3 regions of the Mesorhizobium sp. CA10 genome follow, and region 3 is predicted to be linked to each of the others. Evidence: predicted binding sites of a transcription regulator. Region 3 holds the regulator's gene; each other region holds the start of a gene.

What was found. The regulator PhoB, encoded in region 3, activates phosphate uptake and scavenging genes when phosphate is short. The targets are predictions, from matches to a motif close to TGTCATNNANCTGTCAT.
Region 1: a site for PhoB is predicted at 3,469-3,485, ahead of LB535_RS01415 (acid phosphatase). Genes of this name have one in related genera too.
Region 2: a site for PhoB is predicted at 1,831-1,847, ahead of phnF (phosphonate metabolism transcriptional regulator PhnF). Genes of this name have one in related genera too.

The regions. Positions count from the first base shown of each region.
Region 1 covers NZ_JAIUHV010000001.1:293,955-299,961, reverse strand. Annotated here, with positions in the region: gene LB535_RS01435 (cupin domain-containing protein) at 1-326, opposite strand, end outside; gene petA (ubiquinol-cytochrome c reductase iron-sulfur subunit) at 637-1,197, shown strand; gene LB535_RS01425 (cytochrome b) at 1,214-2,512, shown strand; gene LB535_RS01420 (cytochrome c1) at 2,534-3,391, shown strand; gene LB535_RS01415 (acid phosphatase) at 3,530-4,225, shown strand; gene LB535_RS01410 (adenine phosphoribosyltransferase) at 4,420-4,965, shown strand; gene LB535_RS01405 (MaoC family dehydratase) at 5,126-5,596, opposite strand; gene LB535_RS01400 (MaoC family dehydratase) at 5,593-6,007, opposite strand, start outside.
Region 2 covers NZ_JAIUHV010000011.1:97,378-103,384, reverse strand. Annotated here, with positions in the region: gene LB535_RS22005 (carbon-phosphorus lyase complex subunit PhnI) at 1-676, opposite strand, end outside; gene phnH (phosphonate C-P lyase system protein PhnH) at 678-1,289, opposite strand; gene phnG (phosphonate C-P lyase system protein PhnG) at 1,289-1,750, opposite strand; gene phnF (phosphonate metabolism transcriptional regulator PhnF) at 1,890-2,636, shown strand; gene LB535_RS21985 (zinc-binding alcohol dehydrogenase family protein) at 2,939-3,955, opposite strand; gene LB535_RS21980 (ABC transporter permease) at 4,024-4,989, opposite strand; gene LB535_RS21975 (sugar ABC transporter ATP-binding protein) at 4,986-6,007, opposite strand, start outside.
Region 3 covers NZ_JAIUHV010000009.1:157,479-163,485, forward strand. Annotated here, with positions in the region: gene xylF (D-xylose ABC transporter substrate-binding protein) at 15-1,055, opposite strand; gene LB535_RS19740 (ROK family protein) at 1,325-2,566, shown strand; gene phoB (phosphate regulon transcriptional regulator PhoB) at 2,888-3,577, opposite strand; gene phoU (phosphate signaling complex protein PhoU) at 3,594-4,301, opposite strand; gene pstB (phosphate ABC transporter ATP-binding protein PstB) at 4,322-5,125, opposite strand; gene pstA (phosphate ABC transporter permease PstA) at 5,122-5,973, opposite strand; gene pstC (phosphate ABC transporter permease subunit PstC) at 5,977-6,007, opposite strand, start outside.

The DNA.
Region 1 (6,007 bases), on a different contig from region 3:
ATGAAGTGGCCGTTCTCGTGTATGTCGGTGCTTTCGAGCGGGCCAGGCCCGAGATTGGTGAATTTGTGCGGCGTGTCGGGCGGCACGATCAGGATCTGGCCGGCCGTGGCCTTGATCTCCTGGTCGCCGATCGTGAACAGGCCGGTGCCGGAGCGGATGACGAAGATTTCCGCATAGGGGTGCTTGTGCAGGCGCGGGCCGCCGCCGACCGTCGGCTGATAGTTGAAGATCAGGCAGGAATTGGCGCCGAACTGGCCGCATTGCAGCTCGCCTTTCCAGCGGTCGGGGGCTTCGGCCCAGCTGTCGCGTTCAATGACATGCGCCATGACGCCAGAATAGACCGGGCCAGGAGCCGATGTCGAGGCGAACACCGGCTCGATTGACCCCGGATTTCCCGCTGTTTCACCCTGTCCGGCGGCCTGGCGGGGACGCGTCGGCCTGGGCCGCCGCGCATCCCCGCGACAATCTGCCCTTGTGGTCTCACCCCGCTGGACAAAAACGGGCCGCACGCATAAACCGAACTCCAAATGCCGGAGGAATTCGCTAGCCTGTTCGCCATGCGCTGTCGGGCAGGTGCGATTGAGCGGGGACAAGGCTCGGCCTCCGGTTAGGAAGAGGCGAAAGGATCAGGCACCCGTGAGCGCAACCGATATCCACGATCCCAACCGTCGCGATTTTCTCTACGTAGCCACCGGCATGGCCGCCGTTGTCGGCGCCGGAGCCGTCGCGTGGCCGTTCATCGACCAGATGCGCCCCGATGCCTCGACCCTGGCGCTGGCTTCGGTCGAGGTCGATGTTTCTTCACTGCAGCCCGGCAGCTCGCTGGTCGTCAAGTGGCGCGGCAAGCCGGTGGTGGTGCGCAACCGCACCGAAAAGGAAATGAAGGACGGCGCGGCCGTCAATCTCGCCGATCTCAAGGATCCGATCGCACGCAACGCCAACCTGCCGTCCGACGCGCCGGCGACCGACGCCAACCGCACCACGCCCGGCAAGGAAGCCTGGATGGTGATGGTGCAGGTCTGCACGCATCTCGGCTGCATCCCGCTCGGCCAGGAAGGCGATTTCGGCGGCTGGTTCTGCCCGTGCCACGGTTCGCAATACGACACCGCCGGCCGCATCCGCAAAGGCCCGGCGCCGGAGAACATGGCGATCCCGGTATTCAAGTTCATTTCCGATACCAAGATCCTTATCGGTTGAGGCAGGGGACATTTCGATGAGCGAGGGACACTCGACCTATACGCCCAAGACCGGTATCGAGCGCTGGTTCGACGCCCGCATGCCGCTGCCGCGGCTGGTCCATGACAGCTTCGTCGCCTATCCGGTGCCGCGCAACCTCAACTACATGTGGACGTTCGGCGGCATCCTGTCGATCATGCTGGCCGCGCAGATCCTGACCGGCATCGTGCTGGCGATGCACTACACCTCCGACACCAATCTCGCCTTCGATTCGGTCGAGAAGATCATGCGCGACGTGAATTCCGGATGGCTCTTGCGCTATCTCCATTCCAACGGCGCCTCATTCTTCTTCGTCGCCGTCTACATCCATATCTTCCGCGGCCTGTTCTACGGCTCCTACAAGGCGCCGCGCGAGCTCTTGTGGATCCTCGGCTGCATCATCTACCTCTTGATGATGGCCACCGGCTTCATGGGCTACGTGCTGCCTTGGGGCCAGATGAGCTTCTGGGGCGCTACCGTCATCACCGGCTTCTTCAGCGCCATTCCGCTGGTGGGGAACTGGATCCAGGAACTGCTGCTCGGCGGCTTCGCCGTCGACAATCCGACGCTGAACCGCTTCTTTGCGCTGCATTATCTGTTGCCGTTCATGATCGCCGGCGTGGTCGTGCTGCACATCTGGGCGCTGCATGTCGTGGGCCAGTCGAACCCGACCGGCATCGAGGTCAAGTCGAAGACCGATACCGTGGCCTTCACGCCCTACGCCACCATCAAGGACGCGTTCGGCATGATCGTGTTCCTGTTCGTCTTCGCCTATTTCGTCTTCTACCTGCCGAACTTTCTTGGCCATCCGGACAACTACACGGTCGCCAATCCGCTGAAGACGCCGGCTCACATCGTTCCGGAATGGTACTTCCTGCCGTTCTACGCGATCCTGCGCGCCATCACCTTCAACATCGGCCCGATCAACTCCAAGCTCGGCGGCGTGCTGTGCATGTTCGGCGCCATCGCCATGCTGTTCCTGGTGCCGTGGCTCGACACTTCCAAGGTGCGCTCGGCGGTCTATCGTCCATGGTACAAGCTGTTCTTCTGGCTGTTCGTAGCCGACGCCATCCTGCTCGGCTGGCTGGGCTCGCAGCCGGCGGAAGGCAGCTATGTGTTCATGGCGCAGATGGCGACGCTGTTCTACTTCGCCTTCTTCCTGGTCGTCATGCCGGTGCTCGGCCTGATCGAGACGCCGCGCAGGCTGCCGAACTCGATCACCGAGGCCGTGCTTGAAAAGAAAAAGGGCAGCGGGCATCCGGCACGCGCTACCGCCGCGCCGGAAATCACGGGCTGAGAATCTGAGGGGATTTTGGGTATGAAGAAGATTCTCACCTCGCTGGCGCTGCTTGGCTTGGTGGTCGCGGGCACCGCTGCCATCGCCGCCGAAGAGGAACACAACGCGGCCGCTCCGACGCATTTCCCGATCAACGAACCGAAGGAAATGAGCTGGAGCTTCGCCGGTCCGTTCGGCACCTATGACAAGGCGCAGCTGCAGCGCGGCCTGAAGGTCTACAAGGAAGTCTGCTCGGCCTGCCATTCGATGAACCTGGTGGCCTTCCGCACGCTGGAAGGGCTCGGCTATTCGGAGGCGCAGATCAAGACCTTGGCCGCCGAATACACCATCCATGACGGCCCGAACGATGCCGGCGACATGTTCGATCGTCCCGGCAAGCCGTCGGATCACTTCCCGGCGCCGTTCCCGAACACAGAGGCCGCCGCTGCCGCAAATGGCGGCGCCGCGCCGCCCGACATGTCGCTGCTTGCCAAGGCGCGCGGCGTCGAGCGCGGCTTCCCGCGCTTCATCTTCGACATCTTCACCCAGTATGCGCAGGGCGGCCCGGACTACATCCACTCGCTGCTCACCGGCTACGACCAGACGCCGCCGGCCGGCATGGTGATCCCGGAAGGCACGCACTACAACCCGTACTTCCTGTCCGGCGTGTCGTTGAAGATGCCCAAGCCGCTCTCGGACGGCCAGGTGACCTATGACGACGGCTCGCCGCAGACTGTCGACCAGTATGCGCGCGACGTCTCGGCCTTCCTGATGTTCGCGGCCGAGCCGCATCTCGAGGATCGCAAGAAGACAGGCTTCCGCGTCATGATATTCCTGCTGGTCTTCGGCGCATTGGTCTACATGACCAAGCGCAGGGTGTGGGCCGACGTGGCGCACTGAGGCGGCGTCGATCGCAAGAATTTTGAAAGGGCGCCACAAGGCGCCCTTTTGTATTTCGGCGCGCGCAAACCGGGGCGTGTCACATGACCGTCATCGCTCGTGGCGATCCTGCCTCGCACTCAGCAAAGGATCGCACCCATGAAAAGATATGTATCGCTCGCGGCGGGTTTCCTGCTGCTTGTCACCGGATATGTCGCCCATGCCGATGAGGCCCAGCCTTTCGTCACCAGCAAGGACATCGACCTGACGATGATCCTGCCGCCGCCACCGGCCAATGACTCGCCGGAAACCAAAGCCGAGCTCGGCGAGGTGCTGACGCTGCAGGTGACGCGCACGCCGGAAATGGAAAAGCGCGCCATCGCCGACGCCGAGGAGAATATCTGGCGCTTCGCCGACGTCATGGGCCCGAATTTCAACAAGGAGAAGCTGCCGAAGTTCAGTGCCTTCTTCGATCGCGTCGTGGCGACCGAAGGCGCCGTCGTCGATCCCGCCAAGGATGTCTGGAAGCGGCCGCGGCCGCATCAGCTCAGCGATCTGGTCAAGCCGGTCGTGAAGCTGTCGAGCTCCGGTTCCTGGCCATCTGGCCATGCGACGGTCGGCACCATGATGGGCATCGTCCTTGCCGACATGGTCCCCGAAAAGCGCGCCGAGATCATGGCGCGCGCGGCCGAATTCGCCCACAACCGCGTGGTCGGCGGCATCCATTATCCGTCCGACATCGAGATGGGCAAGATCTCCGGCAGCGTGATCGCCGCGGTCCTGCTCAACCGTCCAGATTTCAAGGCCGAGTACGAAGTGGCGCGCTCCGAGCTGCGCTCGGATCTCGGCATGTAGCCGCTCGGTAGCGCCTGCTTTTCGAAGGGCGCCTTCGCGGGCGCCCTTTTTCATTATGGTCGAGGCCGATCGGTGCCGATCCTTTGCCGGATGTGCTTGTCTCTGGCGCGACATCGCGGTAGCCCTTGTCGGTCGCGTCGGGCAGCAAAGGCCGACGCCGCCAAATCCGACAGCCGGACACGCGGAAAGCCTCGATGAAATCCTCCCTCGAAGACACGCTGCTTGCGGCCATCCGCACCATTCCGGATTATCCCAAGCCCGGCATCCTGTTTCGCGACATCACCACGCTGCTTGGCGACGCGCGCGCCTTCCGCCGCGCCATCGACGAGCTGGTCCATCCCTATGCCGGATTGAAGATCGACAAGATCGCCGGCATCGAGGCGCGGGGCTTCATCCTCGGCGGCGCTGTGGCGCACCAGCTTTCGGCAGGCTTCGTGCCGATCCGCAAGAAAGGCAAGCTGCCCTACGAGACGGTGCGCGTCGCCTACAGCCTCGAATACGGCCTGGACGAGATGGAGATGCACAAGGACGGCGTCTCGCCGGGCGAGAAGGTGATCGTGGTCGACGACCTGATCGCCACCGGCGGCACGGCGGAAGCCGCGGTGAAGCTGCTGAGGCAAATCGGCGCCGACATCGTCGCGGCATGCTTCGTCATCGACTTGCCCGATCTCGGCGGCCGCCAGAAGCTGGAAGCGCTAGACGTGCCGGTGAGGACGTTGATCGGGTTCGAGGGGCATTGATCTTCCCCTTCTCCCCTTGGGGGAGAAGGTGTCGCCGAAGGCGACGGATGAGGGGTGTTCCAGGGAACGCCAACGTCGCACTTCGCTGGAACACCCCTCATCCGTCTCGGCGCTGCGCGCCGATCCACCTTCTCCCACAACAAGGGGAGAAGGAGAGGCGCTATCCCACCTTCACCAGAACGGCGCTGTCGAACTCAATCACCTTGTCGCCGGTCGAATCGAAGCCTTCCGAACGCAGCGTCAGCAGGTTCCAGCCTGGGCGCCCGGCGAGCGGTCGGTGCGCCTGCGCGGTGCGCGTGAAAGTCACGGTCTCACCGGCATAGACCGGCTTCAGCCATTTCAAATTGCGGAAGCCGGGCGAGGGGCCGAACTCGGGCTGCGGACCTGGGCCTGTCCAGCGCACGCCCTCGGTCTCCATGCGCTTTTCGAGATTGTATTTCATCCAGGTGGCGGCAGTGTGCCAGCCTGAGGCGCAGAGCCCGCCAAGCACGCTCTTCTTCGCCGCCTCTTCATCGACGTGGAAGACCTGCGGATCGTATTTGTTGGCGAACGCCTTGATCTCGTCGGCTTCGAATTTATGCGAGCCGAGCGTGACGGTCTCGCCGATCAGGAAATACTCGTCCAGGGTCATGACAGGTCCCTTGCGGCATCACGCGCGAGGAACATGCCAGTGTTTTCGAGTTCGAAGACGCTTTCGCCGCGCTGGTTGACGAGCTCGCTGCGCATGGTGATCAAGCCGAGCTGCGGCCTCGATTTCGACTGGCGCTTGGAAAGTATGGTGAGCGTGCCGGTAAGCCTGTCGCCGGCCAGCACCGGCTTCTTCCATTTCACATGCTCGATGCCGGGCGAGCCCTGCGAGGTCGAATCGAGCAGGAAGGCGTCGCATAGCATGCGCATGAACATCGCACAGGTATGCCAGCCCGAAGCCGAAAGCCCGCCGAGGATGCTCGCCTTGCCGGCTTCCTCGTCGAGATGCATCGGCTGCGGATCGAACTCCGAGGCGAATTCGATGATCTCGGCGGCGCTTACGTCCTTGCTGCCG
Region 2 (6,007 bases), on a different contig from region 3:
CGCCGACAAAGGGATGGTTGCGGGCGTAGCCGCGCTGCGTCGAATAGCCGAGCGCCAGCAGAAAACCTTCGTCGCCGCGCGACAACGCCTGCAGGCGGATGTCGCGCGCCATCGGGAATTGCAGCGGCTCGCGCGTGATGTCGCCGGGCACGTAGTCAAGCGGCATCTCGCCATCGGCCTCGATCAGGCCTTCATGGGCGAGGATCGCCGAAACGCGCGGCATGGACTCCGGTTCGGCCGGACGCTGCGCCGGCATCTCGACCTCGGCGCCGGCGGCAAGCTCTGGATCGAGCAGGCGGTGCGTATAGTCGAAGGTCGGGCCGAGCACCTGGCCGCCCGGCAGGTCCTTGTAGGTGGCCGAGACACGACGCTCGACCTGCATGGCGCCGGTGTCGACCGGATTGGTGTAGCCGAAGCGCGGCAGCGTGGTGCGGTAGGCGCGCACCAGAAAGATCGCCTCGATCATATCGCCGCGCGCCTGGGTAACGGCGAGAGCCGCGAGCTCGCGATCATAGAGCGAGCCTTCGCTCATCACCCGGTCGACGCCGAGCGCCAGCTGCTCGACGATCTGGTCGAGGCGCAGCGCCGGTACCGAGCGGTCGCCGCGGCGGCGGTCGGCAAGCAGGCGATGCGCATTGGCAATGGCGGCTTCGCCGCCTTTCACCGCGACATACATGTCATGCCTCCATCGTCTTGATGCGGGTGGTGCGCGGCAGGCAGGCGAGGCTGCCGGGCGCCGCCAGAATGATGTCGACGCCGCGCGGGAAACGCTGGTTGTTCTGCTTCCACTGCTCGACGAAATGGCGCGGCATGCCAGGAGGCGCGATCATCGACGTCTTTTCGATCCCCGGACCTTCGAGCAGCAGCGACGGGCCCGAGGCAAGATCGTCGACCAAGAGGATCAGCGTCGTCGAGCGGTCGGGATATTCTTGCGTGCCTTGCGCAAAACCATCGAGCGCCGCCATCTCCTTCGGATTGGCGATCAGGGCGAAATGTGCGTCGGCCGGCGTGTTTGCCGAGGGCGCGCCGGTGTGGAAGCCGAGCCAGGCCTTGACCGCGGCTTCCGTCTGCAGCGGCGGGTCGAGCCAGACCGGCGTGTCGTTGTCGCAGAGCGAGAGCGCCACGGCGCCGGCCGTCGCCGACAGCGGCGCCGGCGGGCGGGCGAGCTGCGGCAGCGGCTGGACGGTGCCAGGGCGGGCCATCGCGTCCATGATGGCGCGGAACACCGCCTGGGCGTTGAAGACCGGCTCCGCGAAGCCGCCGTCGATCGATTGCGTGGCGATATCCATCAGTCCTCTCCGCGCACCATGGTGAAGAAATCCACTTTCGTGGCCGCCGTTTCGACGCGCTTTGTCTCGCGCGCCGCAGCAAGCGCCGCGCGCAAGGGCGCGGCGAGCTTTGTCTCGACCGCTTCGCGGTGCGCTGGGTCCTGCCACAGCGCGTCGGCGATCGCCGCTAGCTTGGCTTTTCCCTTGTCGCGGCCAAGCCCATAGGAGTGGCCGACCTGGCCGGAGGGCAGCCGCACCGTGGCGCGGGTGACCGTCGCTTCGCCGACATTGAACGGTGCGCCACCGCCGCCGATCCGCCCGCGCACCGTCACCAGTCCGGTTTCGGGACCGCGCAAAAGCTCGGCTTCGGAGGGCAGGTCCGACTCGTTCCACAGGCGGGCGATCTCGTCGGCCGCGGCATGCGCCAGCGTCACCATCAAGGCTTTCCGCCCGGCCTGCTCGCGCGCTTCCTGTCCTCGCATGGCATCGCTCCTTGCAGAGAGAAATTTGTCTATTGATATAGACAACTATACAAATTATACTCACTTGGTATCGGGAGTCCATGACGGGTGGATGACAACGGGTGCAAAAGATAAGGGTGAGGACGTTGGGGGCGGGGAAATGACCGGGCTGGCAAGCAGCATCGAGAGGCGCAACGGCGTATCGCTATGGCGGCAGATCGCCGACAGGATCCTGCAGGCGATCGCCAATGGCGATTTCGCCGAGAATGCCGCGCTGCCGCCTGAAGTCGCGCTGGCCGAGCGCTACGGTGTCAACCGCCATACGGTGCGCAGCGCCATTGCAGCACTGGTGCAGGAAGGCGTGCTGAGGGCCGAGCAGGGACGCGGCACCTTCGTGTTGTCGCGCAAGCGGCTGTCCTATCCGATCGGCGCGCGGACGCGCTTCTCGACCGGGCTGCAGGGGCAGACGAGCGAGCGGCATATCGCGCTGCTGTCGTCGTCGACCGAGCCGGCCGGCCGGCGCATCGCCGAGGCGCTGGGCATCGCCAAAGGCGCTGCCGTCATCCGCCTGGAGACGCGCGGCGAGGCCGACGGTCATGCGGTGTCGCGCGCGACGACCTGGTTCGATGCCAAGCGCTTCGCCGGAATCGAGGCGGCAATGGCGGAAACGGGATCGATCACCGCCTCACTGAAGCGCTTCGGCATCAACGATTATCTCAGGCATTCGACCGTGCTGTCGGCGCGCCACGCCGATGCCGACGACCTTGCAGCCCTCGATCTGCAGCCCGGCGCGATCGTGCTGGTCACCGTCGCCGTCAACGTCACGCTCGACGGTGAGCCGATCCAATTCGCGGAATCGCGCTTTCCCGCGGAGCGGGTGGAGCTTAGGCTGTCGGCCGGCGATTAGGTCTACGATGTCTTCGGACGGCAATCCAGGAGGTCGTCATCCACGGGCGGAGCGACGCGAAGCGGAGCGCAGACCCGAGGATCCATTCCGTAACCTCGATCGTAGAGCGCAGCGGAGCAGAATTCTGGATCGCTGCAACGCGTCGGCGTCACGGAATGGATCCTCGGGTCTGCGCTGCGTCGCTACGCTCCTTGCTCCGCCCGTGGATGACGAAGGGGATAGGCGCTTCGGCCAATCACCAAGACTGCAATTTGCTAGGGCGGACAACGGTCCAATTCGTGAAACCTGGACGCGGGCCTTCCTCACCCGACCTCAATGACCGCCTTGATCAGTCCTGACTTCTCGTGCGTCCATCGGGCAAGGTCGCGCGGCGTTCCGGCGAGCGTGGTGCGATGGGTGACGAGCTTGTTCAACGGCACGGCGCCGTTGCGGATCGAATCTGCGACATGGTCGAAATCGGACTTCAGCGCGTTGCGGCTGCCGACCAGCATCATCTCGCGCTTATGGAATTCAGGGTCGGAGAAGGTGATGTCGTCCTTGACGACGCTGACCAGCACCAGCGTGCCGCCATGCGCGACGTGGGCGAAGGCCGACTGCACGGACTGGGTGTTGCCAGTCGCGTCGAACACGAGGTCGAACCCTTCGCCGGCTGTTGCCTGTTGGACCAGCTCGGCAGCCGGCGTCTTCGAGCTGTCCAGCGGGGCAAAGCCGAGCTGCTTCTCGGCGAATCCGAGACGTTCGGCGCTCATGTCGAGCAGGCTGACATCCAGACCGGCAATGCGCGCGAAGATCGCCGTGCCGAGACCGATCGGGCCGGCGCCGATGACCAGCGTGCGCTGGCCGGGCAGCCCGAGCGATCGGCGCACGGCATGCGCGCCGATGGCCAGGAATTCGACCGCCGCGGCGTCGGCCAGCGACAGGCCGTTCGTCGGGTAGAGGTTCTGCGCCGGCACCAGGATTTCGTCGCACATGGCGCCGTCGCGATGGACGCCCAGCACCTCGATCTTCACGCAGCAGTTCGGCTTGCCGCGCCGGCAGGCAATGCATTTGCCGCATGAAAGATAGGGGTTGATGACGACCGGCTCGCCGACGCTGATCTCGACGCCTTCGCCCTTCTCGACGATCGTGCCGGCAACCTCATGGCCCATGATGCGCGGATAGGCCAGAAACGGGTGCTTGCCTTCGAAGATGTGGTAGTCGGTTCCGCAGATGCCGACATGGCTGACCGCAACGCGCGCCCAGCCGGGCGGCGGTGCGCCGGGCCCGGCGCGGTCTTCGAGGATAAGCTCGCCGGGCGAACGGCAGACAACGGCTTTCATATCGCAAATCCAGGCAAAGAGCGCCGGCGCCGCTCGAGCGGGGCCGGCGCGTTAGTTTCACGTAGGAGTCATTTGCCGCGACGACGCAGGCCGTCGAAGTAGACGATGACGATGATCAGCAGGCCGGTGATGACGCGCTGCCAGAAGGTGTTGACGTTGAGCAGGTTGGCGCCGTTGTTGATCGTCGAAAGGATGAAGGAGCCGATCAGCGGTCCATGCACGGAGCCGATGGCGCCGAACAGCGACGTGCCGCCGATCACCGACGAGGCGATGGCCTGAAGCTCATAGGTGTCGCCCTGCGTCGGATTACCGATGCCGATGCGCGAGGCCAAGAGCACGCCGACGATGGCGGCAAGCAGGCCGGACAGGACGTAGGCCATGAAGATGGTGCGCGGCACGTTGACGCCGGACAGGCGCGCGGCCTCGGCGTTGGAGCCGACCGAGAACAGGTAGCGGCCCCAGCGCGTATGGTGCAGGAACACGTAGGACGGGATGGCGACCAGGATCACCATCCAGAACAGGTAGGGAATGCCCGCGAGCGAGCCGCGCGAGAAAGCCTGGAACGAGTCGCTGTTGATGGAGATCGAGTTGCCGTTCGTCATCAGGAGGCCGATGCCGCGCAGCGAGGTCATGGTGGCCAAGGTGATGATGAAGGGCGGCAGGCCCATCTTGACGATGCCGAAGCCGTGGAAGAGGCCGATGGCGACGCCCACCAGCAGCGTGATCAGCACCGCGGCCCAGATCGGCCAGCCGGCGTTGATCAAAAGCGCGACAATGACGGTGGTGAAGCCGACCACCGCGCCGACCGACAGATCGATGCCGCCGGTGATGATGACGAAGGTCTGGCCGACGGCGAGGATGGCGATCAGCGATCCCTGACGCAGAAGGTTGGTGATGTTGAGCGTCGTGGCGAAGGACGGCGTGGCGACGGCCAGCACGATCCACATCAGGAGCAAAAGGCCAAGCAGCGTCAGGCCGAACAGGGCGTTGAAATTGCGCTTGGGTTTTTCGGCGGGGATCGCCTCGGTGCTCATTTTTGTCCTCCCGACTTTTCTTGTTTCTCGGCCAGTGCCTGACCCAAAATGTCCTCGTGGCTGGCGGTGCGGAAACCATGGGTCGCGACCAGCTTGCCGCGCCGGAACACGTGCAGCGTGTCTGCAAGCTCATAGACTTCCGGCAGATAGGACGAGATCAGGATGATGCCGGCGCCCTTGGACAGGAGCGTCGAGAACAGGCGGTAGATCTCGGCCTTAGTGCCGACATCGACGCCCACCGTCGGCTCGTCGAAGATGAACAGCTTGGCGCCATGCGCCAGCCATTTGCCGATGACGATCTTCTGCTGGTTGCCGCCTGAGAGGCTGGAGGCGAGCGCATTGCGCGTCGGCGTCTTGATGCGCAGGTCGGCGATCTGGCGGTCGGCCTCGGCTTTCTCCTTGGCGCCGGAAATCAGAAAATTGCTGGAGATGCGCTTGTAGATCGGCAGGTTGAGGTTCGTGCCGACCGGCAAATTGAGGCACAGGCCCTGGTCGCGGCGGCTTTCCGGAGCCAGCGCCATGCCGAGCCGGATCGCGTCGTGCTCGGAGTTGACCTGGACCTCCTTGCCTTGCCAGAGAATCTGGCCGGCCGACTTCCTGTGGCGGCCGTAAAGCGTGGTGACGAACTCGCTGCGGCCGGCGCCGATCAGGCCGTAGAGGCCGACGATCTCGCCGGCACGGACGGTCACCGAGACATTCTCGAAGCCTTTGCCCGAAAGGTTCTTCGTCTCGACAATCGTGGCGCCGGGGGTGAAATGCTCCTTGTGGTAGATCTGCTCGATCGAGCGGTTGATCATCAGCTTGACCAGTTCGGGCTCGTCGGTCTCGGCGATGTTGCGGGTGCCGACCAGAGTGCCGTCGCGCAGCACGGAAACGCGGTCGGCGAGCTCGAACACTTCCTCCATGCGGTGGCTGATATAGATGATGGTGACGCCTTCGCCTTTGAGCCGACGGATCAGCTTGAAGAGCTGGTCGGCCTCCTTGCGGGTGAGGTAGGCGGTCGGTTCGTCGAAGATCA
Region 3 (6,007 bases):
AACGTCGGCAAGGCTCAGTTGCAGACCTGGACGCTGCCGGCGGGCACGCCCGCGCAGACCTCGTCCTTCTTGATCCAACCGGCGTCGATGACGACGTTGAGGTTGTCCTTGGTGATCGCGACCGGCTTCAGGAACAGCGACTTGACGGTGTTGCCGCCGGGCGTCGTGAAGTCCTTGGCGCCGGCGATGTCGCCCATCTTCTTGCCGTCGGCGAGCTGCGAGGCGATCTCGGCGGCGTTCTTGCCGAGCTCGCGCGCGTCTTTCCACACCGACACGGTCTGCGTGCCGAGCGCGATGCGGTTGAGCGCCGCGTGGTCGCCGTCCTGGCCCGAGACCGGAACGGTGCCGGCCAGCCCCTGCGCCGTCAGCGCCGCGACGACGCCGCCGGCGGTGCCGTCATTGGCAGCCACGACCGCGTCGACCTTGTTGTCGTTGGCGGTCAGGAACTGCTCCATGTTCTTCTGCGCGTTGGCCGGCAGCCAGCCGTCCGTGTAGGCCTCGCCGACATTCTTGATCTTGCCGCTGTCGATGGCGTCCTTCAGGACTTCCATGGAGCCCGCGAACAGGAAGTCGGCGTTCGGATCGGAGCCCGAGCCCTTGATGAAGACATAGTTGCCTTCCGGCTTGGCCTTGAACACCTCGCGGGCCTGCATGCGCCCGACTTCCTTGTTGTCGAAGGTCAGGTAGAACACGTCCTTGTTCTCAATCAGGCGGTCGTAGCCGACGACCGGGATTCCTTCATCGAGCGCCTTCTGCACCGCCGGGCCGATCGCCGAGGCATCCTGCGCCAGGATGATCAGCGCGTTGGCGCCCTGCGAGATCAGGCTTTCGACGTCGGTCAGCTGCTTGCCCGGATTGGACTGCGCGTCGGCCGAGATATACTTGTCTCCCGCGGCCTCGATGGCGGCCTTCATCGCTGCTTCGTCGGTCTTCCAGCGCTCTTCCTGGAAATTCGACCACGACACGCCGATCACCTTGTCCTTCGCCTCGGCGACGGACGCCAGCGTCAGCGACATGGCAACGCCCGCCAGAATGGCGGCTGCAAATTTCTTCATGATATCCTCCCTGCGCCCGTGCGGCGCGACCCAGACTGGCCCGAAGGCCGGCACAGAGGCTTTTTTTTCGAGCCTCAAAAAAATAGTGGTCCAGCACAACAGCGCTGTCAACCGAGATTCTGATGGGTTTTGATGGGCTCAGGCATTTTTTTCGGCATCCGCAATAAATAATGACATGGCCCCTGGCTTCTGCCACAATCCCTAGCGTGTCAGCGACAGGCCATGGCATTATCACAAGGCCGCGATGACCGGGGAGGACGTGCGAAACGATGTCGGTCGGAATCCGCCATGACGATTTGCGCCGGCGCAATCGCGCCATGGTGATTTCGGCGGTACGCCGCGCCGGTCAGCCATCACGGACCGAAATTGCCGCCACCACCGGGCTCAGCCACTCGACCATTTCGGCGATCTCCGCCGACCTGATCCAAGAGGGCATTCTCACCGAAAGCAAGGCCAGCGAGCCGACGGCGTTGAAGCGCGGCCGGCCGCAGATCGGCCTGGCGCTGAACCCTGAAGCCGCCGCGGTGCTGACCGTGGTGTTGTCGCTGAACTTCCTGTCGGTCGCCGTGATCGATTATGCCGGCCAGGTTGTTGCCGAGGAGCAGCAGCGCCTGGACACGCTTGTCATGCCCCGCGACGAGCTGATCGGCGAATGCGTGGCGATCGTGCGGCGCCGGCTGCAGGATCCCGACCTCGACATTGGCAGCGTCGCCCGCATCGCCATGGGCATTCAGGGCATCACTGATTCTAATGCACGCGCCATGCTGTGGTCGCCGATAACGCCGCTGACCGACATTCCTTTCGCCGACATTCTCGAGAAGGAATTCGGCATCTCCGCCACCATGGAGAATGACTGCAACATGATGGCGGTGGCGCTGCAATGGCGCGACCCGGAGCGCTATCGTGACGACTTCATCGCCATCCTGTTGTCGCACGGCATCGGCATGGGTCTCGTGCTCAAGGGTGCGCTGTTCACCGGCACGCATTCCTCCGGCGGCGAGTTCGGCCACATGATCCACCGCCCGGGCGGGGCGCTTTGCCGCTGCGGCCGCCGCGGCTGCGTCGAGGCCTATGCCGGCAATTACGCGATCTGGCGCAGCGCCATGAAAATGAGCGAGGACGCCGAGCCGGTCGACGTCGGCGACGCCGACATGCGGGCCCTTGCCGCGAAGGCGCGCGAGAGGGACGGCCCCGAACGGGAGGCTTATCGCCGGGCCGGCGAAGCGCTTGGTTTCGGTCTCGGCAGCCTGTTCGCCCTCATCGACCCGGCGCCTGTCGCCATGGTCGGCGTCAGCGCGGCCGCCTTCGACCTGATCGAGCCGGCGCTGCGCGAGGCGATCGCCCAGACGGCCGGCGGCCAGCACTCCGAATCGATCTCCTTCGACACCGAGCCGAACGAACTGCCGCTGATCCGCGAAGGCTGCGCCATGCGCGCGCTGACCTTCGTCGACCAGGAGATTTTCGCGCCCGGAGGCCAAGCAAGAGTGGGGACGGGAAAGAACGTGGCCTGAGGCAGCCTTGAAGAGGTCCGGGGACAGCAGCAGACGCTTGAAATTAGCGAAGGCCCCGCAGCTTCGTCATTCCAGGGCGGAGCAGGAGCGAAGCTTCGTCGCGGAGACCCTGGAATCCATGCCGCTACCTCACGCGTCGAGCGCAGCGGCACAGAATTCTGGACTGTCGCAACGCATCGACATCACGGAATGGATCCTCGGGTCTGCGCGCGTCGCTGCGCCCCTTGCTCCGCCCGTGGATGACGAAGCACAAGCGTCCCGGGTGCCCACCAGCTTGGATGTTGGAAGTGCTTGGCCCGTCAGGACTTCGGCGCCCTGAGCCTAATCTTCCCTGATCGCATAACCCGCCCCACGGATGGTGCGGATGACATCCGGCATGCGGCCGTTGTTGACGGCTTTGCGCAGGCGGCCGACATGCACGTCGACGGTGCGCTCGTCGATATAGATCGTCTCGCCCCAGACATTGTCGAGCAGCTGGCTGCGCGAGAACACGCGGCCGGGGTGGCGCATCATGAATTCGAGCAGGCGGAACTCGGTCGGGCCGAGCCTGATCTCGCTCTTCTTGCGGTAGACGCGGTGCGACTCGCGGTCGAGCACGATGTCGCCGACCTTGAGCACGCTGGACAGCACCTCCGGCTTGGCGCGGCGCAGCAGCGCCTTGACGCGCGCCATGAACTCCGGCGTCGAGAACGGCTTGACCAGATAGTCGTCGGCGCCGGTCGAGAGGCCGCGCACACGGTCGCTTTCCTCGCCCCGCGCCGTCAGCATGATGATCGGCAGCCGCTCGGTCTCGGGCCGCATCCTGAGGCGCCGGCAGAGCTCGATGCCGGAAACCGCCGGCACCATCCAGTCGAGCACGAGCAGGTCGGGAACGTTCTCCTGAAGGCGGATTTCGGCCTCGTCGCCGCGGGTCACCACTTCGACCTGGTAACCCTCGGATTCGAGATTGTAGCGGAGCAGCACCCCAAGCGGCTCCTCGTCCTCCACCACCATGATGCGTGGCGCGATCATTGGCAGATACCCTTCGTCAGGCCGCCGGCGCCGACATTGTCGTCTCGTCCTGCTTGGGACGATTCGCGGGCAATTGCGTGCCGGTCAGCACATAATAGGCGTTCTCGGCGATGTTGGTCACATGGTCGCCGATGCGCTCGAGATTCTTGGCGCAGAACAGAAGATGCGTGCAGGCGGTGATGTTGCGCGGGTCTTCCATCATGTAGGTCAGGAGCTCCCGGAAGACGGATGTGTATTTGACGTCGATGCGCTCGTCGTCGTTGCGAAGCTTGGCCAGCGCCGTGGCGTCGCCCACCGTATATTCCTGGATCACGGCTTGGACCTGGATCAGCACCAGCTGGGCCATGGAATCGATCGAGTGCGTGAGGTCGCGCGGCGCGGCGCTGACGCCGACCGAACCGACGCGCTTGGCGATGTTCTTGGCGAGATCGCCGATGCGTTCGAGGTCGCCCGCCATGCGGATCGAGCCGACCACGTTGCGAAGGTCGTCGGCCATCGGCTGGCGCTTGGCGATCAGCGTGATGGCGCGGTCGTCGAGCTCGCGCTGGCGCGCGTCCATGATGGCATCGTCGGAAACGACACGCTGCGCCATGGCATTGTCGGTCTCAAGCAGGGCCTTGGTCGAAGCGCCGACCATGGAGGCGGCGAGATCGCCCATGTCGTTGATGAGCCGGCTGATCTGCCTCAGATCCTCGTCGAAGGAAGCGACGGTATGTTCGGCCATGATGATGTCCTCGTATGAGCTCAGCCGAAGCGGCCGGTGATGTAGTCCTGCGTGCGCTTTTCGCGGGGCGAGGTGAAGATCTTCTCGGTCCGGTCGAACTCCACCAGCTCGCCCAGATACATGAACGCCGTCTGCCGCGACACGCGCGCCGCCTGCTGCATGTTGTGGGTGACGATGACGATCGTGTAGTCGGCCTGCAGCTCGTCGATCAGTTCCTCGATCTTGGCGGTCGACAGCGGATCGAGCGCCGAGGCCGGCTCGTCGAGCAGGATGACCTCGGGCTTCACCGCAACGGTACGGGCGATGCACAGGCGCTGCTGCTGGCCGCCCGAGAGGCTGAGGCCGCTGGCGTTGAGCTTGTCCTTGACCTCGTTCCAGAGTGCTGCGCGCTTCAGCGCCTGCTCGACGCGGCTGTCCATCTCGGCCTTGCTGATCTTCTCATAGAGCCTGACGCCGAAAGCGATGTTCTCGTAGATCGACATCGGGAACGGCGTCGGCTTCTGGAACACCATGCCGATCTTGGTGCGCAGCAGGTTGAGGTCCTGCGAGCGGTCGAGGATGTTCTTGCCGTCGAGCAGCACCTGGCCCTCGGCGCTCTGTTTCGGATAGAGCTCGTAGATGCGGTTGAGCACGCGCAGCAGCGTCGACTTCCCGCAGCCCGACGGGCCGATGAATGCGGTCACGCTGCGCTCGGGCAGGGACAGGTTGATGTCCTTCAGCGCCTTCGACTGGCCATAGTAGAAATTGAGGTTCTTGACCTCGATCTTGGCCTTCTCGACGGTCGTGTCGGCTGCGTTCAGGTCGGTGGACAACATCGGTTTCATCTGTCCTCTCTGCGTCCGGTTAGGCTGCGGGCGATGATGCTCAGCCCGAGAACCGTCAGGGTGATTATGAGAGCGCCCGTCCAGGCCAGTTGCTGCCATTCCTCGTAAGGGCTGAGAGCGAACTGGAAGATGGTTACCGGCAGGCTGGCCATCGGCGCATTGAGATTGCTCGACCAGAACTGGTTGTTGAGCGCGGTGAAGAGAAGCGGCGCCGTCTCGCCGGAGATGCGGGCGATCGCCAAAAGGATGCCGGTGACGATGCCGGAGAGCGCCGCGCGATAGGCAACCGAGCGGATCACCACCCAGCGCGGTGCTCCGATGGCGGTGCCTGCTTCGCGCAGCGCGTTGGGCACAAGGTTCAGCATGTCCTCGGTGGTGCGCACCACGACGGGGATCACCAGGATCGACAGCGCGACCGCGCCGGCAATCGCCGAGAAGTGCCCCATCGGTCGGACCATCAGCTCGTAGACGAACAGGCCGATGATGATCGACGGCGCCGACAAGAGGATGTCGTTGATGAAGCGCACCACCGTCGTGAGCTTCGAGAAGCGTCCGTATTCGGCCATGTAGGTGCCGGCCAGCACGCCGATCGGCGTGCCGACGATGATACCGATGATCGTCATGACGATGCTGCCGTAGATGGCATTGAGCAGGCCGCCGGCATCGCCGGGCGGCGGCGTCATTTCTGTGAATACCGAAAGCGACACCCCGGAAAGCCCCTTGTAGAGCAGGGCGCCGAGAATCAGCGCCAGCCAGGCCAGCCCGATGCCCGCCGCGACGACGCACAGCGTCATCATCACGGCATTCTTGCGCTTGCGACTTTGGTGAAGCGATGCGGCAGTCGACATCGGTCAGGCTCCCGTGCGGCTATCGATGCGCAAC